Regions from separate parts of the Neobacillus sp. D3-1R genome, predicted to be linked through region 2. Evidence: riboswitches for the same ligand, from Rfam matches in the RefSeq annotation. Region 2 holds a riboswitch; the other holds the start of a gene.

Region 1 (10,242 bases), 2.1 Mb from region 2:
GCGAAATTAATGTTTTTAAACTATCCCAATAACCCTACTGGTGCTACTGCATCTCTTGAATTTTTTGAAAAAACGGTAGAATTAGCAAAGAATACGAATATTTGTGTGGTACATGACTTTGCCTATGGCGCAATTGGGTTTGATGGACAAAAGCCGATCAGCTTTTTACAAACGGAAGGGGCTAAGGATATTGGAATCGAAATCTATACTTTATCCAAAACCTATAACATGGCAGGCTGGCGTGTTGGATTTGCGGTAGGAAATCGCAGTGTCATTTCTGCTATTGAACTGTTACAGGACCACCTTTATGTAAGCATTTTTGGAGGAATTCAGGAAGCTGCAGCAGTAGCTTTAAACGCTTCACAACAGTGTGTGGAAGAGCTAAATGCCTTATATGAATCTAGAAGAAACGTCTTGATAGAGGGATTAAAGTCAATTGGTTGGGATGTTCGTGCACCAAAAGGTTCATTTTTTGCTTGGTTAAAGGTCCCGGAAGGCTATACTTCTGAAGAATTTGCGGATTTTTTATTAGAAAAGGCACATATTGCTGTCGCACCAGGAGTAGGATTTGGTCATTATGGAGAAGGTTATGTTCGTGTTGGACTCTTAACTTCTGAAGGAAGAATGCAAGAAGCAGTAGAGAGAATTAAATCTTTAGAAATTTTCAAATAATCCATTGACAATGTTATTAAATCCTGTCATAATCCAAATTAATTTGAAAAATAACATTTACAACGTATAAAATAAATAAACGATTTTCTTATCAAGAGCAGGCGGAGGGACTAGCCCTATGAAGCCCGGCAACCGATTTTATGAATCCGTTCATAAAGCACGGTGCTAATTCTTGCAGCGAAAAAGCTGAAAGATAAGAGGACGTTAGTTATGTATGCTAACCTCTTCTTATTTGAAGAGGTTTTTTTATTGTGAAAATTGCAAACAAAGAATAGTCATGCAGATGAGTTTGAAAGGAAGATTTACGATGAATGATTTAATTGCTACGTATCTTATTAAAGATATCAAGGGTAGCCCACTTAAAAAAGCAGAGGATATAGCTCTCGGATTAACAATTGGATCATGGACTGATCTACCTGAACTTGAGCAAAATCAATTAAGAAAACATAAAGGCAAAGTAGTTTCTATCGAAGAAGATCCTGAACATGAAGGGGAAGCCATTATAAAGATTGCCTATCCTCCTGTAAACTTCTCAGCAGATATTCCGGCTATGTTAACCACAGTGTTTGGGAAATTATCATTGGACGGAAAGGTCAAATTACTAGATTTAGAGTTTCCTGATCAATTAAAGGATATCTTTCCAGGTCCAAGGTTTGGGATAAACGGAATAAGGGAGAAATTAGGTGTTTACGATCGACCGTTACTAATGAGTATCTTTAAAGGTGTAATCGGGAGAGATCTTAATTTCTTATCTAGACAACTTGAAGCACAAGCCTTAGGAGGGGTTGACATTGTAAAGGATGATGAAATCCTTTTTGATAATGGATTAACCCCATTTGAAGAACGAATTTTATCAGGAAAAAGAGTATTACAAAACACTTATGAACAATCTGGACATCGGACTTTGTATGCGGTTAATTTATCGGGACGGACCTCTCGTTTAAAAGAAAAAGCTCGAAAAGCGAAAGAGTTAGGTGCTGATTTATTATTATTTAATGTTTTTGCTTATGGGCTAGATACTCTCCAAGAATTGCGTGAAGATGATGAAATTGGATTGCCAATAATGGCGCATCCAGCAGTAAGTGGTGCCCTTACTTCTTCTAATTCCTATGGATTATCTCACTCACTCTTACTTGGTAAACTCTTGAGATATGCTGGGGCAGATTTATCCTTATTCCCATCACCTTATGGTTCTGTAGCATTAGAAAAAGAGAAGGCAATATCGATTAAACAGGAGCTAATAAAAGAAGATACCTACTATAAGAAAGCATTTCCTGTACCATCCGCTGGAATTCATCCTGGATTGGTTCCATTATTAATTAATGATTTCGGGCAAGATTCTATCATAAATGCAGGCGGTGGTGTTCACGGCCACCCATTGGGTGCAATAGGTGGTGGAAAAGCGTTTCGACAAGCGATTGATGTACATTTGAAGGGCCAAACTCTGATAGAAGGTGCCGAAACATACCCAGAATTAAAGACAGCCCTTGAGTTATGGGGATATGTGGAGGTGAATTCATAATGGGCAGACCTGTTATTTATTGTGATTTTGATGGAACAATCACGGAAAAAGACAATATTATTGCGATCATGAAAGAGTTTGCTCCTCCTGGATGGGAAGCAATAAAAGACGATATATTGTCTCAAAAAGTTAGCATTCAAAATGGAGTGGGCCAATTATTTGCGTTGCTCCCAAGCAATCTAAAAAATGATATCGTCCAATTTTCCTTAAAAAATGCTGTCATACGTGATGGTTTTCCTGAGTTATTACAGTTAACAAAGGAAGAAGGAATTCCTTTTCATGTTGTAAGTGGGGGGATTGACTTTTTTGTAGATCCCATCTTAGAGCCATATGGACCATTTACTAGTATATATTGTAACAGCGCAGATTTTTTGAATCATACAATCAATATACTTTGGCCGAATGCTTGCGATGATCTTTGTGATAACGGTTGTGGATGCTGCAAACCCAGTGTTATTAGAAAATTAAAAAATCCAAATGATTTCACAATCGTAATTGGAGATTCCATTACAGATTTAGAAGCAGCAAAACAAGCGGATTTTGTTTTTGCTAGGGAGTTTTTGGCTGATAAGTGTGAAGAATTAGGCATTCAATATAAAAAGTTCGAAACGTTTTACGATTGTATAGATTTAATTAAAAAATGGATTGGGGTGAATCGAGCAAATGTTTAAAGAAAAATGGAATGAGTTAGCGGATGTAAAGGATGAGCTTGCTGGCCGAGACTGGTTTATGGGCACAAGTGGAAATTTAGCTATTAAGGTGCAAAACGAGCCATTGCAATTTTTAGTTACAGCAAGTGGAAAAGATAAGCGCCAAAGAACAGATGAGGACTTTTTATTAGTAGATCAGTTTGGTCAACCAGCTGTCCCAACCCATTTAAAGCCTTCTGCTGAAACTTTATTACATGTTGAAATTTACCGAAGAACTAATGCTGGTTGCAGCTTGCATGTTCACACCATCGATAACAATGTTATATCAGAGATTTACGGTGACCGAGGAGAGGTTTCTTTTCAAGGCCAAGAACTGATTAAAGCTTTTGATCAATGGGAAGAAGATGCTGTATTAAAAATACCAATTATCCGCAATTATGCGCATATACCAACCTTATCCAAGGCATTTTCAGAACATATTCATGGTGACTCAGGTGCTGTATTAATACGTAATCATGGAATTACAGTTTGGGGAAGAACCGCTTTCGAAGCAAAAAAAATCTTAGAAGCATCAGAATTCTTATTCCGCTATCAACTGAGATTATTAGAACACAAACCTTTCCAATTATTTAAAGTAGTTTAATTTAATTAAATTTTAAGATATTGCTCTGTTAAAGAGCAGTATCGATTTGTAACAATGTTGATTGGAGCGAAAGGCGCGAGACTCCTGCGGGAGAAGCGGGACAGGTGAGACCCCACAGGAGCGCCAGCGACGAGGAGGCTCACAGCACGCCCCGCGGAAAGCGAGTGCCTGCAGCGGAAATCAACATTCCTATATAACAGAGACTAAAATAAAAAAAGTGAGGGAATTGACATGGCATATATTAAATTTCAAGAAAACGGTAATCTGATTGAAAATCAACAGGAAGTATTAGACTTTTTAACAAGCCAAGAAGTGATTTATGAGCACTGGGATATTACTAAACTTCCAGCACATCTTAATGAGAAATATCTTCTATCTGACGAGGAAAAAGAAGAAATATTAAATACATTTGATGGTGAAATCGCGGCTATCTCTGAAAGAAGAGGATATAAGGCTCAAGATGTAATCTCTCTATCTGAAAATACACCGAATCTAGAACAACTTCTAGTAAATTTCCAAAAAGAGCATCATCATACTGACGACGAAGTTCGTTTTATTGTAAGCGGACATGGCGTATTTATTATCCAAGGAAAAGACGGAGCTTTCTTTGAGGTACATTTAAATCCTGGTGATTTAATTTCTGTTCCACCGAATATTCGACATTACTTTACTTTAAAAGAGGATAGAAAAGTTGTGGCTATTCGTATCTTTGTTACAACAGAGGGCTGGGTACCTATTTACGAAAAAGAAGAAGTAGAAGCTTAATATTTTGATAAAGTCCCTTCACTTAGGTGATGGGTCTTTTTGACTATTATAAGGGGTGTTAGTGTCGAAAAATAGGATATAATACCTAAGGTTGTTGTCGAATCCGAAGAGTTGATTGGAAGTTTTGTCTAATATTGCGAATCTATTTACATTTATTCAAATTATTGTCATAATTCATCAGGTATACAAATTAAGTACCTTAATGTATAAGTGGAAAGTGGATTAGGAGGAAATAGAGTTGTGCCAGACAGACAAGGTGCATTCAAATAGAATGCTAGAAGAGATCAATGAGATTAGAGAAATGATGATGTTGTCCGCAAAAGTCACTGGGTTTACTAGCCAAGAAACTTTACATTATAGTCAAGAACTAGATAAATTAATATATGAATACCAATGTACCTTTCGCAATGAACCAAAAAGTAAAAATGAAATAAAAATTTCTGTTCAGCATATGTTAGTATGGCCACGAGCCTCTTTGACCTCAGAGATTATATATATATAAGATAGAAAAAAGGACTGAATGATTTTCAGTCCTTTTATATATATTTAAAATATATCGATAATGAAAATCATAAACAATAAGCCGACTATAAAGGAATATGTAGCATTCCTCTCATTTCCATCTCCATGACTCTCAGGTATTAATTCTTTATAGATAATGAAAAGCATGGCTCCTGCTGCAAAGGCAAGACCATAAGGCACAAGTGCATCTAGATAAGAAGTTAGGTAGTACCCTAATAGAGAAGTGATAATTTCAATAGCCCCGGTCAAGGTTGAGATGATAAAAGCTTTAACCTTATTTATTTTTTGATTGATTAAAAATAAGGCAACTAATAGTCCTTCAGGTGCATTTTGAAACCCAATAGCAAATGCGATTAGATTCCCAGTTTCTCCATGGTTTGATGCATAACTTACTCCAACAGAGAGGCCTTCTGGAATATTATGCAAGGTAATAGCCGCGATAATTAACAATGCCTTTTCATCAAATTTAAGTCCACTTTTTGAATGCTGTAAATCTATATGTGGGATATTTTTTTCCATTATAGTTAAGACAAAAACACCGAGAATAATTCCAATAGCTAACGGAATAAAACCATCGTAGCTTAAAGCTTCAGGAATAAGCCCCATCGTAGAAGCAGCCATCATAACACCTGCTGTAAAGGCTAACAAAACATCCCGAAACCGGTGTGTAACATTTTGACTCATAAACAGGATAATCATAGCCCCAAAACCTGTTGATAAGGCTGATAAAATGCTTCCAATCAATACTTCCTTCATAGCACTTGTTCCTTTCCTTCATTTCGACAATTATTTATTGAACTTTCATATTTGAACGTATGGGTGTGATTTATATCATTGTCTATATCTTTATATTTCTTATAGTATAATAAACAGTTTATTTTCAATTTCTTAATTTTACTCCATCAAAATGAATGACATTTCTGTATGAGAATTTTGGACATCCATGGAATGCATCTATTCTACTACACTTCTTTACTAAACGATACATATTTCCATCTTTACATCATGTGTTACTAGCGTATTAAGTGAAACCCTTTTGGATCACAACATCACTATATAGCATATTTTAAGGGTCAAAATGGTTACAAATTTTTAACAAAGTATGAAAATACTCTCAAATGTTCATAGATTGTTAACCCTTTATTTTAATCGTTTGTACTATGCTTATATTACGATACATATATCGTAATAAAAGCATTTTCAATTATATGATGAAGGCTTTTGCTTTCAAATATATCTACCCATAGAGGAGGTCTAGTATTCATGCACATTGTCGTCTGTGTCAAGCAAGTACCAGATACCAAAATTATTAAAATTAATCCCAAAACGAACACTCTTGACCGCCGTAGTGCACCAGCCATTTTAAATCCATATGATGCACATGCTGTACAAGAGGCTGTAAGACTAAAAAAACTACATGGTGGTACGGTATCTGTTTTATCAATGGGTCCACCACAGGCAACAGAAGTCATAAAAAAAAGTATTGAGATTGGCGCTGATGAAGGCTATCTTATTTCAGACCGTGCATTTGCAGGGGCAGATACTCTTGCTACAAGCTACGCACTTTCGAAGGCATTAGAAAGAATAGCGAAGGATAAACCAATTGATATGGTTATTTGTGGTAAACATGCCATTGATGGTGATACAGGTCAAGTAGGTCCTGGAATTGCTAGACGTCTCGACATTCCTCCAGTAACAAATGTGATTGAAGTTTCAGAAGTAAATGTTAAAAATAAAAAAGTTCAAATAAAGAGGAAACTTACAAATGGATATGAAGTCATTGAAACTCAATTACCATGCTTGTTAACAGTCGAAAAAGAAATCAATGAAATTGAATACTCTCCTATGCCGAATATGATTAATGCAGCAAGATATGAGTCCATAGTTTGGACGGTAGGAGATCTTGAAAATGTAGACCGTGTCCAACTAGGCTTAAAGGGCTCACCAACTATTGTAGGAAAAATGTTTACTCCTCCTAAGCCTGAAGGTGGTAAAAGATTAGAAGGTAATTCTACAGAACAGGTCAAACAGCTTATGGATCTGTTAATGGAGAAAAAAGAACTGTTTACGACAAGTGCAACAAATTAATATTCAATAGAATTTATTGATATAGGAGGGTCCTCTATGAATCTGGAAGAATACCAAGGGGTATGGGTATTCATTGAACAAAATGAAGGGGAAATTGAAGGCGTATCATTGGAGTTATTGGGAGCAGGAAGAAAATTAGCCGATAAGTTAGAGGTTCCTTTAGCGGGTGTGTTGCTCGGTGATGGAATTCGCCAATTAGCCAATCAAGTAATCTATTATGGTGCAGATGAAGTGTATATCATTGACCATCCGGTTTTAAAGGACTATCGAACAGAGTCATATATGAAGGGTGTCATTTTATTAGCTGAAAAGTATAAGCCAGAAATCTTTTTATATGGAGCAACACCAAATGGAAAAGATTTGGCCAGTGCTGTTGCTACAGATTTAAGTACGGGATTAACAGCTGATACGACAATGCTTGATATTGATCTTGAAAACCGGTTGTTCGAAGCAAGCCGGCCAGCTTTTGGCGGCAATATTATGGCAACCATTCTTTGTAAAAAACATCGTCCACAAATGGCGACAGTACGACCAAAAGTGATGAAAGCTCTTGAACCTGACCAGAGCCGTCAGGGGAAAATAATGGAAGAAACCATTTCTTTAAAAGAAGAAGAAATGCGTACAAAAGTGCTACAGATTGTGAAAGATGTATCAAATACAGCAAATCTTGCCGATGCACATGTTATTGTTTGTGGTGGTAAAGGTATGGGGGATTATCAAAATTTCCAACTAATTCATGAATTTGCCAAAACCATTGGTGCCAGTGTTGGTGGTTCAAGAGATGTAGTTGAAGCAGGATGGTTACCACACTCACTACAAATCGGTCAAACAGGAGAAACCGTAACACCTAAAGTATTTTTTGCTATTGGTATTTCTGGTGCTATCCAACATGTAGTTGGAATGAAGAATTCAGAAATTATCATTGCAATCAATAAAGATCCCAATGCACCTATTTTTGATGTAGCAACCTACGGTATTGTGGGAGATGCAATGGAAATTTTACCTAAATTAATAGAGCAATTTAAACAGGTACTTAAAACTTCAGGTGGTGAATTGAGCTATGTCTGAAAAATTTGATGTAATTGTTGTGGGAGCTGGACCAGCTGGAACGGCATGTGCCTTAACATGTGCAAAAAGTGGTTTAAAGGTACTATTAATTGAACGCGGTGAATATCCTGGTAGTAAAAACGTAATGGGTGGGGTCTTATATCGAAAGCAGATGGAAGAACTTATTCCAGAATTTTGGAAGGAAGCTCCTTTAGAAAGACCTGTTATTGAACAACGTTTTTGGATGATGGATAAAGAGTCAGTTGTCCAATTCGGATACAAAGGTCTAGAGTGGGGAGAAGAATCTTCCTATAATAACTTTACTGTACTTAGAGCACAATTTGATCAATGGTTTGCTCAAAAAGCTGTAGAGGCAGGCGCTTTATTAATTAATGAAACGGTTGTCTTGGAATGTATTGTGGAAAATGGAAAAGTAGTGGGAGTACGTACTGATCGACCAGATGGTGAAATATACGCTGATGTGGTGGTACTAGCAGATGGTGTTAACTCGTTATTAGGAAAACAACTAGGTTTCCATAAGGAGTTCCGTCCAGATGAAGTAGCATTAACAGTAATGGAGGTTATTAATCTCCCTAAGGATAAAATTAATGAACGATTTAATCTTTCCGATAATCAAGGCTGTACGATTGAAATTTTTGGTGATTCCACAAAGGGGAATTTAGGAACAGCTTTCCTTTACACGAATAAAGATAGCTTAAATATTGGGGTTGGAACAACTCTTTCAAGTATGATCAAGGCCAAATTAAAGCCATATGATTTATTAGATCATTTAAAAAACCATCCGATGGTAAAACCTTTACTTGAAGGTGGAGAATCTGCAGAATATTTAGCTCATCTAATCCCAGAAGGAGGATATCGTTCCGTACCAAAAGTAGCTGGAAACGGTGTCGTGTTAGTTGGGGATGCTGCTCAGCTTGTTAATGCGATTCACCGAGAGGGTTCAAACATGGCGATGTCTTCTGGGAAAATGGCTGCAGAAGCAATTATTGAAGCAAAACACCGCAATGATTTTAGTGAATCCAGTTTAAATGTTTATCGAGAAAAGTTATATGATAGCTTTATTATAAAGGATCTTGAAAAGTATAAGGATGCGGCTCATACGTTTGAAAAGTATCCTCAATATTTTAAAGAATATGTTCCAATGATGAATAAGGCTATGAGTAAGTTCTTTACCGTTGATGGTACCCCAAAACGTGATAAGCAAAAAGAAATAATGCGCAGTATCACAAAAGAAAGAGGTACTATTAATGTTATTAAAGATATGTATCGCGCATGGAAGGCGGTGAAATAATGTCTACAAAAACACTAGAAGAAAAACAGTATTTGATTCGTTTTAAGTGTGATACCAAGTCACATTTAACTGTCTTAGATCATGATGTTTGTATGACACAATGTCCCGATAAACTTTGCACGGTATTTTGCCCAGCTGAGGTTTATAAATGGGAAGGCTCCAGAATGCAAGTAGGTTATGAAGGCTGCCACGAATGTGGAAGCTGCCGTATCGGCTGTCCTTATCAAAATATCAAATGGGAATATCCAAAGGGTGGGCATGGAATCGTCTTTAGGTTAGCTTAATTTATCCCCCTATTATCAAATAAAGTTGCTGATGTATCCGCGTCAGTAGCTTTTTTTTTTGACTTAAAGCCTGTCCAAAAAATTGCTATTCGTTTTATAAGGAGGATTATTATTGAATTCGGTGTTAACTGCATATGTATATTTTTTCACATAAGGGAATAAAAAGAGTGAAGCTAAAAGAGGAATTCGTAGCGGAAGGGTCTAACTAATTCTTTCTATATATTTAGATGAGATAATAGAATCATCTCTGCCATATGTTTCAAGTTCATTTGACATTTCAAGTGCTTCGTCGATACTATTAACAAATTTAGAAATTAATAATGGGTTACTCCAAGTATATGAACCCTCCAAATCCGTTGGAAAAAGGTAAACCTGCCAGTGATAAGTTTCTTCTGATTCAGGTTTTACTTTTGCTTGTAAGGCAACTAACCAATGTGTAGCTTGAAAAGACTTAGTATACGACGGTATTAATTCTAGTGCAGCTTGATCATTTACTCCAATCGGTATTAAAGATTTTGGATAAAAATCCCGATAATCAGGTTGGTTCATTTTAAAACCTCCTATAAATATAGTACCCTCTAAGCTTATTATATGCGAGCCTTTAATGATTTTTATCTTATATTTGTTAAAATTTTTTGACTATTTTGTCATCAGGGAATCATCTTCTATTGTGACGTGAATCACAACATCTAACCTTTTATCTGTTTATACTTAAAATGTAATAATGCAGAAGGGAG
Region 2 (10,242 bases):
GGCACATCACTGCGCATATGCATCTTGACACTATCAAAAAGAACATCTTTTATTTCCTTCACAAAGTCAGATTCTGATTTTTGTACAGGGTGGAAGGAAGCTCTCCAATAGCGCTTTACTTCCATTTTCGAACCGATTTTTTTCGTAAAATAATGCCCTGGCTCTAATTTTTGTATTCCAGCAGTCATGCTATAAGGTTCTGGAACAAATTGATAGGTCAAATAATACTGTAAAGCATCTCTATTGAGTTCTGTGTTTTCTAAAGCTAATAAAATACTTTTCTTTTCTGAACCAAACAAAGTACGCTCTGCATCCTGATAGAAAAATAAAGGTTTAATTCCAAAGGAGTCACGTGCTCCAAAGAGTGTTTGTTCTTCCTTATCCCAGATAAGGATTGCAAACATACCTCTTAGCTTTTCAACCGCTTTCTCTTTTAAACGGCTGTAAAGAGCAATGATTACCTCTGTGTCAGAATGAGTAGCAAAGGTTAAGCCTTCCTTAACCAGTTCTTCTCTTAATTCCACGTAATTATAAATCTCACCATTAAAAAGAATCCAATAGCGTTCATTTTCATACGTTAACGGCTGATGACCGCTTTCAATATCAATGATACTTAAACGGCGAAAACCAAATTGAATATATTCATCTAAATAATAGCCATCATCATCTGGACCACGATGGGTAATGACATTATTCATATTTTTAAACAGTTGTTTATCTTCATCACGAAATTGTTGTGCTTGATCATGGACACAACCAATAAATCCACACATTATGTAGTCACCTACTCCGTTTCTCTCTTTGAAAATTTACCAAGATAGTCTTAAAAAATATCCTCTCTAATACTACCACTGTTTTTTAAAAAATGGCACTGAAAAAGCGGAAAACTTAGCGGTTCAATAGTCCTAATTTTACGAAACAGGAAGAAAAAGGGATACTTTAATTTCCAGCTATTCGTTTTATTCCCTTAATTAGAGGTTTTATTCCTTCACACTTTATAAGACGAAAAATAAAAACGGGAGTTACATAAAATGTAACTCCCTGGTTTTAAAGAAGAATAATACAATGTTTTCTTCTATGAAGAATGCTTTCATTTTCTAGAATAGAAATTAACGATTAGCTGCTTGTGTTTTTAAAGCTTCAGCTTTATCTGTTCTTTCCCATGGTAAATCAACATCTGTACGTCCAAAGTGTCCGTAAGCAGCTGTTTGCTTATAGATAGGACGACGAAGGTCTAGCATTTTAATAATGCCTGCTGGGCGCAGGTCAAAGTTTTCACGAACAAGTTCAACTAATACATCTTCTCCAACAGTACCTGTACCAAATGTATCAACAGAAATGGAAACTGGATGTGCTACACCAATTGCGTATGCTAATTGAACTTCCACTTTTTCAGCTAAACCAGCAGCAACTAGGTTTTTTGCAACATAACGTGCAGCGTACGCAGCAGAACGGTCAACCTTTGTAGGATCCTTACCAGAGAATGCGCCACCGCCGTGACGAGCATAACCGCCATAAGTATCTACAATGATTTTACGTCCTGTTAAACCAGCATCACCTTGAGGTCCACCGATAACAAAGCGTCCAGTTGGGTTGATGAAATATTTTGTATTTTCGTCGATTAATTCTTGAGGAACAACCGGATTGATAACATGTTCTTTTAAATTGCGTTGAATTTGCTCAAGACTAATTTCTGGATGGTGCTGAGTTGAAATAACGATTGTATCGATACGAACCGGCTTATCGTTTTCATCATATTCAACTGTTACTTGAGTTTTACCATCTGGACGTAAGTATGGAAGAATCTCTTCTTTACGAACGTAAGTTAAACGACGAGCAAGTTTGTGAGCTAATGAAATTGGAAGAGGCATAAGCTCTTTTGTTTCATTACATGCAAAACCAAACATTAAACCTTGGTCCCCTGCACCGATGGCATCAAGTTCTTCTTCAGACATTTGTCCTTCACGAGCTTCAAGAGCTTGGTCAACACCCATTGCGATATCAGCTGATTGCTCATCGATAGAAGTTAAAACAGCACAAGTCTCAGAGTCAAAGCCATATTTCGCACGGTTGTAACCTATGTCTTTTATGGTTTGGCGAACGATCTTTGGAATATCTACATATGTAGAAGTTGTAATTTCACCTGCTACTAAAACTAAACCAGTTGTAACAGAAGTTTCTGCTGCTACACGAGCATTTGCATCTTTTGCTAGAATAGCGTCTAAAATGGAATCAGAAATTTGGTCACAGATTTTATCAGGATGACCTTCAGTTACTGATTCAGAAGTGAACAAACGACGTTTTGTTGACATCCGAATTCCTCCTATATTAAACCTCATTATGATACGGTACTCATTCCCTTATAGTATGAATAAAACATTGAGTTTTTATGATGTACAGATTAAAATGTATACTCACAATTAAACTCTTTTGCTATTTCTAAAAGGTCACTTCATAAAACAAATAAAAAAACCTTCCCATGTTTTTGAGGAAAGGTTATTAGTTCGCTGTCGCGCCTTTCACTCTTATCGTTCAAGGTCGATACCTTGCGCAGGTTTAGCACCTTTTCCAAAAATAAAGATCAGTAAGATCCTTTATTAAATTGGGTAGGTTGCTGGGTTTCATAGGGCCTGTCCCTCCACCAGCTCGGGATAAGAGAGTATCCGTTCAAGGTAAAATCATAACTCACCATGTCGAATGATGTCAATGCTTTTTTTGATTATTTTTCATATAAATGAATGATATGGAAAAATGATAGGAAAATGTAAAATTTTTTACCTAATTTATCCGAATAGTATAGACTAATTAGTTAAATGTGTTATACTATTTAACAAGATATCATGATTTAAAAAATGATGATTATTCAGAATTAATTCCAAGGAAAAAGGGAAAAGGAAGGTATTCATAAAATGAATTCAGTTGGCGTTCGCAATGAATTAAACCAATTATTACAGAGCGAAAATATCCAAGTCCAGTTATCTGTTCCACAACTAGTAGAAAAAGTTCTTACTCGAAACGAAGGTTTATTAACTTCAACAGGAGCGGTTAGAGCCACTACAGGGAAGTATACAGGTCGCTCTCCTAAAGATAAATATATAGTTGATGAAGCCTCAGTTAAAGAAAAAATCAGTTGGGGTTCTGTCAATCAACCAATATCTGAAGATGCATTTTCTAGACTATATACAAAAGTAATCCATTATTTGCAGGATAAAGATGAAGTCTATGTCTTTAAAGGTTTTGCTGGTGCAGATAAAAAATATCGTCTACCAATCCAAGTTATTAATGAGTACGCTTGGCATAATCTCTTTGCTCATCAATTATTTATTCGACCGAATGAGGAAGAACTATTAGAACATTCTTCAGAATTCACTGTTATATCTGCTCCGAACTTTAAAGCCGACCCTGCAGTGGATGGCACAATTTCAGAGACATTTATTATTATATCCTTTGAGAAGCGAATTGTCCTCATCGGTGGTACAGAATATGCAGGTGAAATGAAAAAATCCATTTTCTCTGTTATGAATTACTTGTTGCCTGAACAAGATATTTTCCCAATGCATTGCTCAGCCAATGTAGGACGTGAAGGTGATGTAGCTCTATTCTTTGGATTATCCGGTACTGGTAAAACTACATTATCTGCAGATCCAAACCGCCGTTTAATCGGTGATGATGAACACGGATGGTCAGCAAATGGTGTCTTTAATATTGAAGGTGGCTGTTACGCTAAATGTATTAACCTTTCTCGCGAAAAGGAACCACAAATTTTTGATGCTATCCGATTCGGCACTGTACTTGAAAATGTGGTATTAAATAATGAAACACGTTTAGCAGATTATGATGATAACTCCTTAACAGAAAATACACGTGCTGCATATCCGTTACAAGCTATTGATAATATTGTCGATCCGAGCGTTGCGGGACATCCAAACACGATTGTATTTTTAACTGCAGATGCATTTGGAGTATTGCCTCCAATTTCAAAATTAACAAAAGAACAAGCAATGTATCATTTCTTAAGTGGTTATACATCCAAATTAGCAGGAACAGAGCGTGGAGTTACTTCTCCAGAAGCTACTTTCTCAACATGTTTCGGTTCACCATTCTTACCATTACCTGCTACAACTTATGCAGAAATGCTTGGTAAAAAGATTACCGAACATAATTCTCAAGTCTTCTTAGTCAACACAGGCTGGACTGGAGGAGAATACGGTGTTGGAAATCGTATGAAATTAGCTTATACACGTGCTATGATTCAAGCTGCATTAGAAGGCGAATTAACCAATGTGGAAACGGTTCAAGACTCCATCTTTGGATTGAATATTCCTTTACACATTCCTGGTGTTCCGGATGAGGTTCTTCAGCCTAATAAAACTTGGGCAGACCAGGCAGCTTATGAAATGAAAGCAAAAGAACTTGCGGCAAAATTCCGTGAAAACTTTAAGAAGTTCTCAAATGTTCCAGCCGAAATAGAAGAAAATGGCGGACCAATTGCATAAATTGATGAGATCGGGCTTTGTGGCCCGGTCTTTTTTATTTGATTTAAATATTAAAAAATTAAAAACTTATGATGGACATTTCCGCGCTTTCCTTCTTGTGTTTTGTCCTTCATCACCTTTATGACGGACATTTCCGCACTTTCCTTCTTTGGTTTTGTCCTTCATCCCCCTTATGATGGACACTTCCACGCTTTCCCTCTTGTGTTTTGTCCTTCATCACCTTTATGATGGACACTTTCACGCTTTCCTTCTTGTGTTTTGTCCTTCATCACTTTTATGATGGACATTTTTGCGCTTTCCCTCTTGTGTTTTGTCCTTCATCACTTTTATGACTTCTATAAAGAAAAACCGGGCTCCAATGGAACCCGATTTAATTCGTTGAATTTAACGAAACTAGTTCGTATGTAATTTTGGTTTGTTTATTTTCCCATTCTACTCTTCTTATCACACATATTCCGCTCGAATCACTTTCTAAAGTTTTACGAATGTCTAACGGAATATCAATTGGGTAAAGACGGTAGTCCTCTTTTACTAATTCAAATAAATTTTCAGCTATTCTGTTTTCTCGTCCTTTTGTTACCACAAGTGTATTTAACTCTAAAGGCATACCCATTTCCATCTCTCCTTACCTATTCTTCTTTTATTTTATCATTACTGACTATGTTTTTTCATCCATTGTGCTAAGCCGGCGACAACTTTTCGGTTTATAGCTGGTGGGAAGTAATGGGTAAACTCTTCGAAGTACCAGCTCTCCACAGGCTTATTATGGTCCTGTAGAGCCTTCTCTAATTGATAGGAATGTTCTACAGATACATTGTGATCTTTAACCCCATGAATAATCAGCACAGGTGGCTGTAACTTTTCTATTTGAAATAAAGGGGTTCTCCATTCATATCGTTCTGGATATTTATTTGGAGTGCCACCAATCACTCTTTTCATCATTCTTCTAAGATCAAGTCGTTCCTCGTAGGTTAGGAACATATCCGTTACACCGCCCCAACTAACAACAGAAGCAGCTTCTGGAAATTGAATAGCAGTCAACAATGCCATCACGCCTCCACGAGAAAATCCAAAAATATGCACGTTCTTTACCTTTGGATGTGAAGCTAAAAGGGTAAAAGCTGAAAATGCATCCTCTCGGTCATCACCAGCGAAATCCTCATGCCCTTCCCCTCCTTGATTTCCACGATAAAAGGGAGCAAAGACAATAAATCCTTCAGAGGCGAACTGCGCAATTCGAGCAGGACGTACTTTGCCCACATTTTTTATTCCACCACGTAAATAAAGAAAACCATCTAATACTTCATCTGTTTTTGGCTCTGCTAAAAGTCCCTTCACTTTTAAACCGTCAGATAGAAAAGTAACTATGGAAAGTTCAATATTTGGATTTGGAGATGGAAACCTTTGCTGTTCTATTATTCCCTCCATTTTTCGATACATAAAAATAACTTCCTTCCAAAATATCATCTAGGCATTCACACATTTTTTAATTGTTCATAGGATAAACGTAGATAGGTAAATCGCCCATTTGTTCAAGAATAGCTGATTTAACCGTAACATTTTTTTAAACGTTAGGAGGAATTTGGTATGAAAAAAAGTTGGTTCAAAATAGGCTTTACATCGCTCATTATTTTCATTGTCATGTTTTCCTTAACCGCTTGCGGAAAAGACAAAGTTCAAAAAGTAAAAGTAGCCGAAGTAACCCATTCTATTTTTTATGCTCCCCAATATGTTGCCCTGGAAAAAGGATTTTTTAAAGATGAAGGTCTTGATGTAGAAGTGACCACTGTACCAGGTGGCGATAAAACGATGACTGCCCTTCTTTCTGGTGGTGTGGATGTTGCCCTTGTGGGTTCAGAAACCTCCATTTATGTATATGCCCAGGATGCCAAGGATAAAGTCATTAACTTTGCCCAACTGACCCAAACGGATGGTACCTTCCTTGTTTCAAGAGAGAAAATAGATAACTTTTCTTGGGACCAATTAAAAGGAAGCACCTTCCTTGGGCAGCGAAAAGGCGGTATGCCGCAAATGGTTGGTGAATTTGTTTTGAAAAATCATGGTATTGACCCACACAATGATTTAGAACTGATTCAAAATGTTGATTATGCCAATATTGCTCCAGCCTTTGCATCTGGAACAGGCGACTATGTCCAATTATTCGAACCAACTGCCAGTCTTTTCGAAAGTGAAGGAAAAGGACACATTGTGGCTTCATTTGGTAAAGATTCCGGTCATGTTCCTTATACCACATTTATGACTAAAGAAAGCACTATGAAAGAAAATGCCGAGATGGTTGAGAAGTTTACTAGAGCTATTTATAAAGCGCAGCAATGGGTAGAATCACATTCTCCACAAGAAGTGGCAAAAGTAATCAAACCTCAATTTCCAGATACGGATGAAGAATTGATTGCAACGGTTGTTGAACGTTATAAAGGCCAAGGGTCTTATGCTACTGATCCAATTTTAGATGAAGAAGAATGGAATAACCTACAGGATATTATGGACGAAGCCGGAGAACTTCCAAAACATATCGATTATAAGACTCTTGTTAATACCAAAATTGCAAACAGTGTTATGAAATAGTATTTAAAAAGACAGGGAGGCCGCCAAATGAGCTTTTTAGAGATTAATCATGTACATCACACTTATTTTACTAAAACATCGGCTACAACGGCCCTCTCCGATGTTTCTATACAAATTGAGGAGGGAGAATTCATCTCCTTCCTCGGCCCTAGCGGCTGTGGTAAAACAACCTTATTATCCATAATTGCTGGTCTTCTATCCCCGACACAGGGAAAAGTCTATCTCGAATCCAAACCGATAGATACATCGAATGACCATATTGGATACATGCTGCAACAAGATTATCTTTTTCCGTGGAAAACGATTGAAGATAATATTTTGTTAGGACTAAAGCTATCTAATCAATTAACCAATGAAACCAAACAATATGCATTGGATTTGCTCGGTAAAATGGGGTTAAAAGGAGTAGAAAAGCAGTATCCAAAGCAGCTTTCAGGCGGTATGAGACAAAGGGTAGCATTAGTTCGTACTCTAGCAACTGAACCCAAAATATTAATGCTTGATGAACCATTTTCAGCATTAGATTATCAAACAAAGCTTAAACTAGAAGATTTGGTATCAAATACACTGAAAGCATTCGGAAAAACAGCGATTCTGGTCACACACGATATTGGTGAATCCATTGCCATGAGTGATAAAGTCTATCTATTTGCGGCAAACCCCGGCAGAGTGCATAAAATGTTTACGATCCCGGACGAGTTACGTCAATTAACCCCTTTTGAGGCTCGAAGTCATGAGCTATATACGACTATATTTCAAAAGATATGGAAGGAGTTGGAGTCTCTTGAATGAAAATAATCAAACTACTCTCCTTCATCAGCAATATATAAAATCCTTACAACGCGAAAAAAAATGGGTGCGTTTCTACCAAATCCTCATCTTTATTTTGTTTTTTGCAGTATGGGAAATAGCCAGTCAAAGGACATGGATTGACCCATTAATTTTTAGTTCTCCTTCAAAAGTGTTTGGATTACTGATAACCAAAATTCAAGATGGCACTTTACTCACCAACACAGGAATCACTCTAATGGAAACCGTATTTGGATTTATTCTAGGAACTTTTTTAGGCACCTTACTAGCTACTATCCTTTGGTGGTCACCATTTCTATCAAAGGTATTAGATCCATACCTAGTCATACTGAATTCCATGCCTAAAGTCGCATTAGGTCCTATTTTAATCGTTGCCTTAAGTCCTGGCTTAACATCCGTGATTGCCATGGGAGCTATCATCTCCATCATCATCACAACAATCGTCATTTACACTTCGTTCCGAGAAGTCGATCCAAACTATCTAAAAGTTTTGCAAACCTTTGGAGCAACGCGAAGCCAATGCTTTAAAGAAGCAATTTTGCCTGCAAGTTTTCCAACCATCATTTCTACCTTAAAAGTAAATGTTGGATTGTCATGGGTGGGTGTCATTGTCGGTGAATTTCTCGTCGCGTCCAAAGGATTAGGGTACATGATTATCTATGGTTTTCAAGTTTTTAACTTTACATTAGTGCTTCTCTCATTATTAGTCATTGCCTTTTTCGCAACCCTGATGTACCAGCTTGTTGATTTTATTGAAAAGAAATTAATCAAAAATAACTAACTGAAAATGTAATCTGGGGTGCATTCTTAGAATGCACCCTTATCTATTTTTTCTAAGCAAATTTCTACTACCGAATCCTTCATGATAAAACTAAAGTCATCTTGAAATCTTATTTGCCGTAACTGCTCTTTATCCACCAGGACAGGTCCATTGGTCTCCATGTACTGATTTGTTATTTCTAAATGGTCCACCATACCTAAATAAACTTTTTTACTGAATGGCCCCTTTGAATCAAAAACTTTATACGTGCCTAATTCTCTTAACTGTTTTAAAATGGCACCCGTTTCTTCCCAGACTTCTCGCTTGGCCGCTTCCTCTAAAGACTCACCTTGCTCCACTTTTCCTCCAGGAAACTCAAAACCTCTGCTTTTATGATTGGTTAATAGCCAGTTATCTTTAAATTTACATATGATTAAAACATGTTTTATTTCACTAGAAAATGGTTCATTAACGTCAAAAAATTGAACATTATGACCAAAAAAATCGAGAAATTCCTTCATCCTTCTAACCCCTTGATTTAACTTTATCTTTCTAAAAGTTTTTTCACATCAATTATTGTTTAGCGTATAACTGGTCCGTTGATTTCCGCTCCAGTCACTTGCTTTCCACGGGGAGGGATGGGAGCCTCCTCGGCGCAAGCGCCTGTGGGGTCTCCCACTTCCCTCTTTTTCCCGTAGGAGTCAAGTGCCCTCCGCTACAATCAACTCAGACTGTCAAAACTAAATTAACTAAAAAGCAACAAACTTTACGAAAGAAGCCTTTCTAAAAGAATATTGTTTTTAAATTTAATTTTTTATCAAACAGTTGACTGGAACGGAAGGTGCGAGACTCCTGCGGGAGCAGCGGGACAGGTGAGACCAAGTAAAATGATCCACATGATGAGGGATCATTTGTACCCCACAGGCGCAGTAGCGCCGAGGAGGCTCACCGCCCGCCCCGCGGAAAGCGAGCAACCTGGAGTGAAAGTCAACACTAATCTAATAGCAACAATGTCTACAGAATCATTCTTTTCTAAATTATACACAAAAAAAACAAAACCTATGGAAAATAAATATCCATAGGTTCTATTCTAAAATTCCTATACTCTCTATATGTTTTTTCGCCTCTTCGTCTCCAAGCTCATAAAGCATTCCATAAACTTCTTTCATTGTTTTGTCATATGCATCATTTTCACGATCATAATGGTATTGAACAAAAGGAACATGGGCCCGGAAAAAGTTCTGCCATTCTGTTGAATAATTTTGGTCGAAATATTCTCGTAATTTTATGATTTCTTCATCCGTTGCTTCAATTTTATAATTCCAGGTGGAGCTAGTTGCACTTTGAGATATTTCTCCCGTCGCAACTTCAATATAATAAGTCTTTTTGTTATCCATTTTTCACATCTTCCTTTTCGTTTAATACATTTCCATTCTCTAAAATACGATTTTTTTCGACAATAGAAGTCGAGATTTTTCCTCTTTTATTTTTGATTTAATACTATTATTCGTTTCCCACAATGGTATATAATTTATGCAAGTTTTAAATTATATCGTTATTCTGAAATTAAACTTCCCTAAAAGGAATAAT

What was found. A riboswitch is a leader RNA that binds a small molecule or an ion and turns the genes downstream of it on or off. The one in region 2 is predicted to bind S-adenosylmethionine.
Region 1: linked by a shared signal. The riboswitch ahead of mtnW (2,3-diketo-5-methylthiopentyl-1-phosphate enolase) and the one ahead of metK (methionine adenosyltransferase) in region 2 are both predicted to bind S-adenosylmethionine.

The regions. Positions count from the first base shown of each region.
Region 1 covers NZ_CP197471.1:1,319,261-1,329,502, forward strand. Annotated here, with positions in the region: gene ACSBPO_RS06685 (pyridoxal phosphate-dependent aminotransferase) at 1-672, shown strand, start outside; SAM riboswitch class I at 758-872, shown strand; gene mtnW (2,3-diketo-5-methylthiopentyl-1-phosphate enolase) at 980-2,194, shown strand; gene ACSBPO_RS06695 (2-hydroxy-3-keto-5-methylthiopentenyl-1-phosphate phosphatase) at 2,194-2,865, shown strand; gene ACSBPO_RS06700 (methylthioribulose 1-phosphate dehydratase) at 2,858-3,487, shown strand; gene ACSBPO_RS06705 (cupin domain-containing protein) at 3,719-4,252, shown strand; gene ACSBPO_RS06710 (Spo0E family sporulation regulatory protein-aspartic acid phosphatase) at 4,491-4,754, shown strand; gene ACSBPO_RS06715 (ZIP family metal transporter) at 4,799-5,530, opposite strand; gene ACSBPO_RS06720 (electron transfer flavoprotein subunit beta/FixA family protein) at 6,038-6,862, shown strand; gene ACSBPO_RS06725 (electron transfer flavoprotein subunit alpha/FixB family protein) at 6,899-7,930, shown strand; gene ACSBPO_RS06730 (FAD-dependent oxidoreductase) at 7,923-9,221, shown strand; gene ACSBPO_RS06735 (ferredoxin family protein) at 9,221-9,505, shown strand; gene ACSBPO_RS06740 (hypothetical protein) at 9,707-10,054, opposite strand.
Region 2 covers NZ_CP197471.1:3,444,554-3,454,795, forward strand. Annotated here, with positions in the region: gene asnB (asparagine synthase (glutamine-hydrolyzing)) at 1-773, opposite strand, end outside; gene metK (methionine adenosyltransferase) at 1,110-2,312, opposite strand; SAM riboswitch class I at 2,523-2,658, opposite strand; gene pckA (phosphoenolpyruvate carboxykinase (ATP)) at 2,910-4,496, shown strand; gene ACSBPO_RS17675 (DUF2584 domain-containing protein) at 4,867-5,109, opposite strand; gene ACSBPO_RS17680 (alpha/beta hydrolase family protein) at 5,148-5,936, opposite strand; gene ACSBPO_RS17685 (ABC transporter substrate-binding protein) at 6,138-7,082, shown strand; gene ACSBPO_RS17690 (ABC transporter ATP-binding protein) at 7,110-7,874, shown strand; gene ACSBPO_RS17695 (ABC transporter permease) at 7,867-8,673, shown strand; gene ytkD (RNA deprotection pyrophosphohydrolase) at 8,700-9,173, opposite strand; gene ACSBPO_RS17705 (hydrolase) at 9,738-10,049, opposite strand.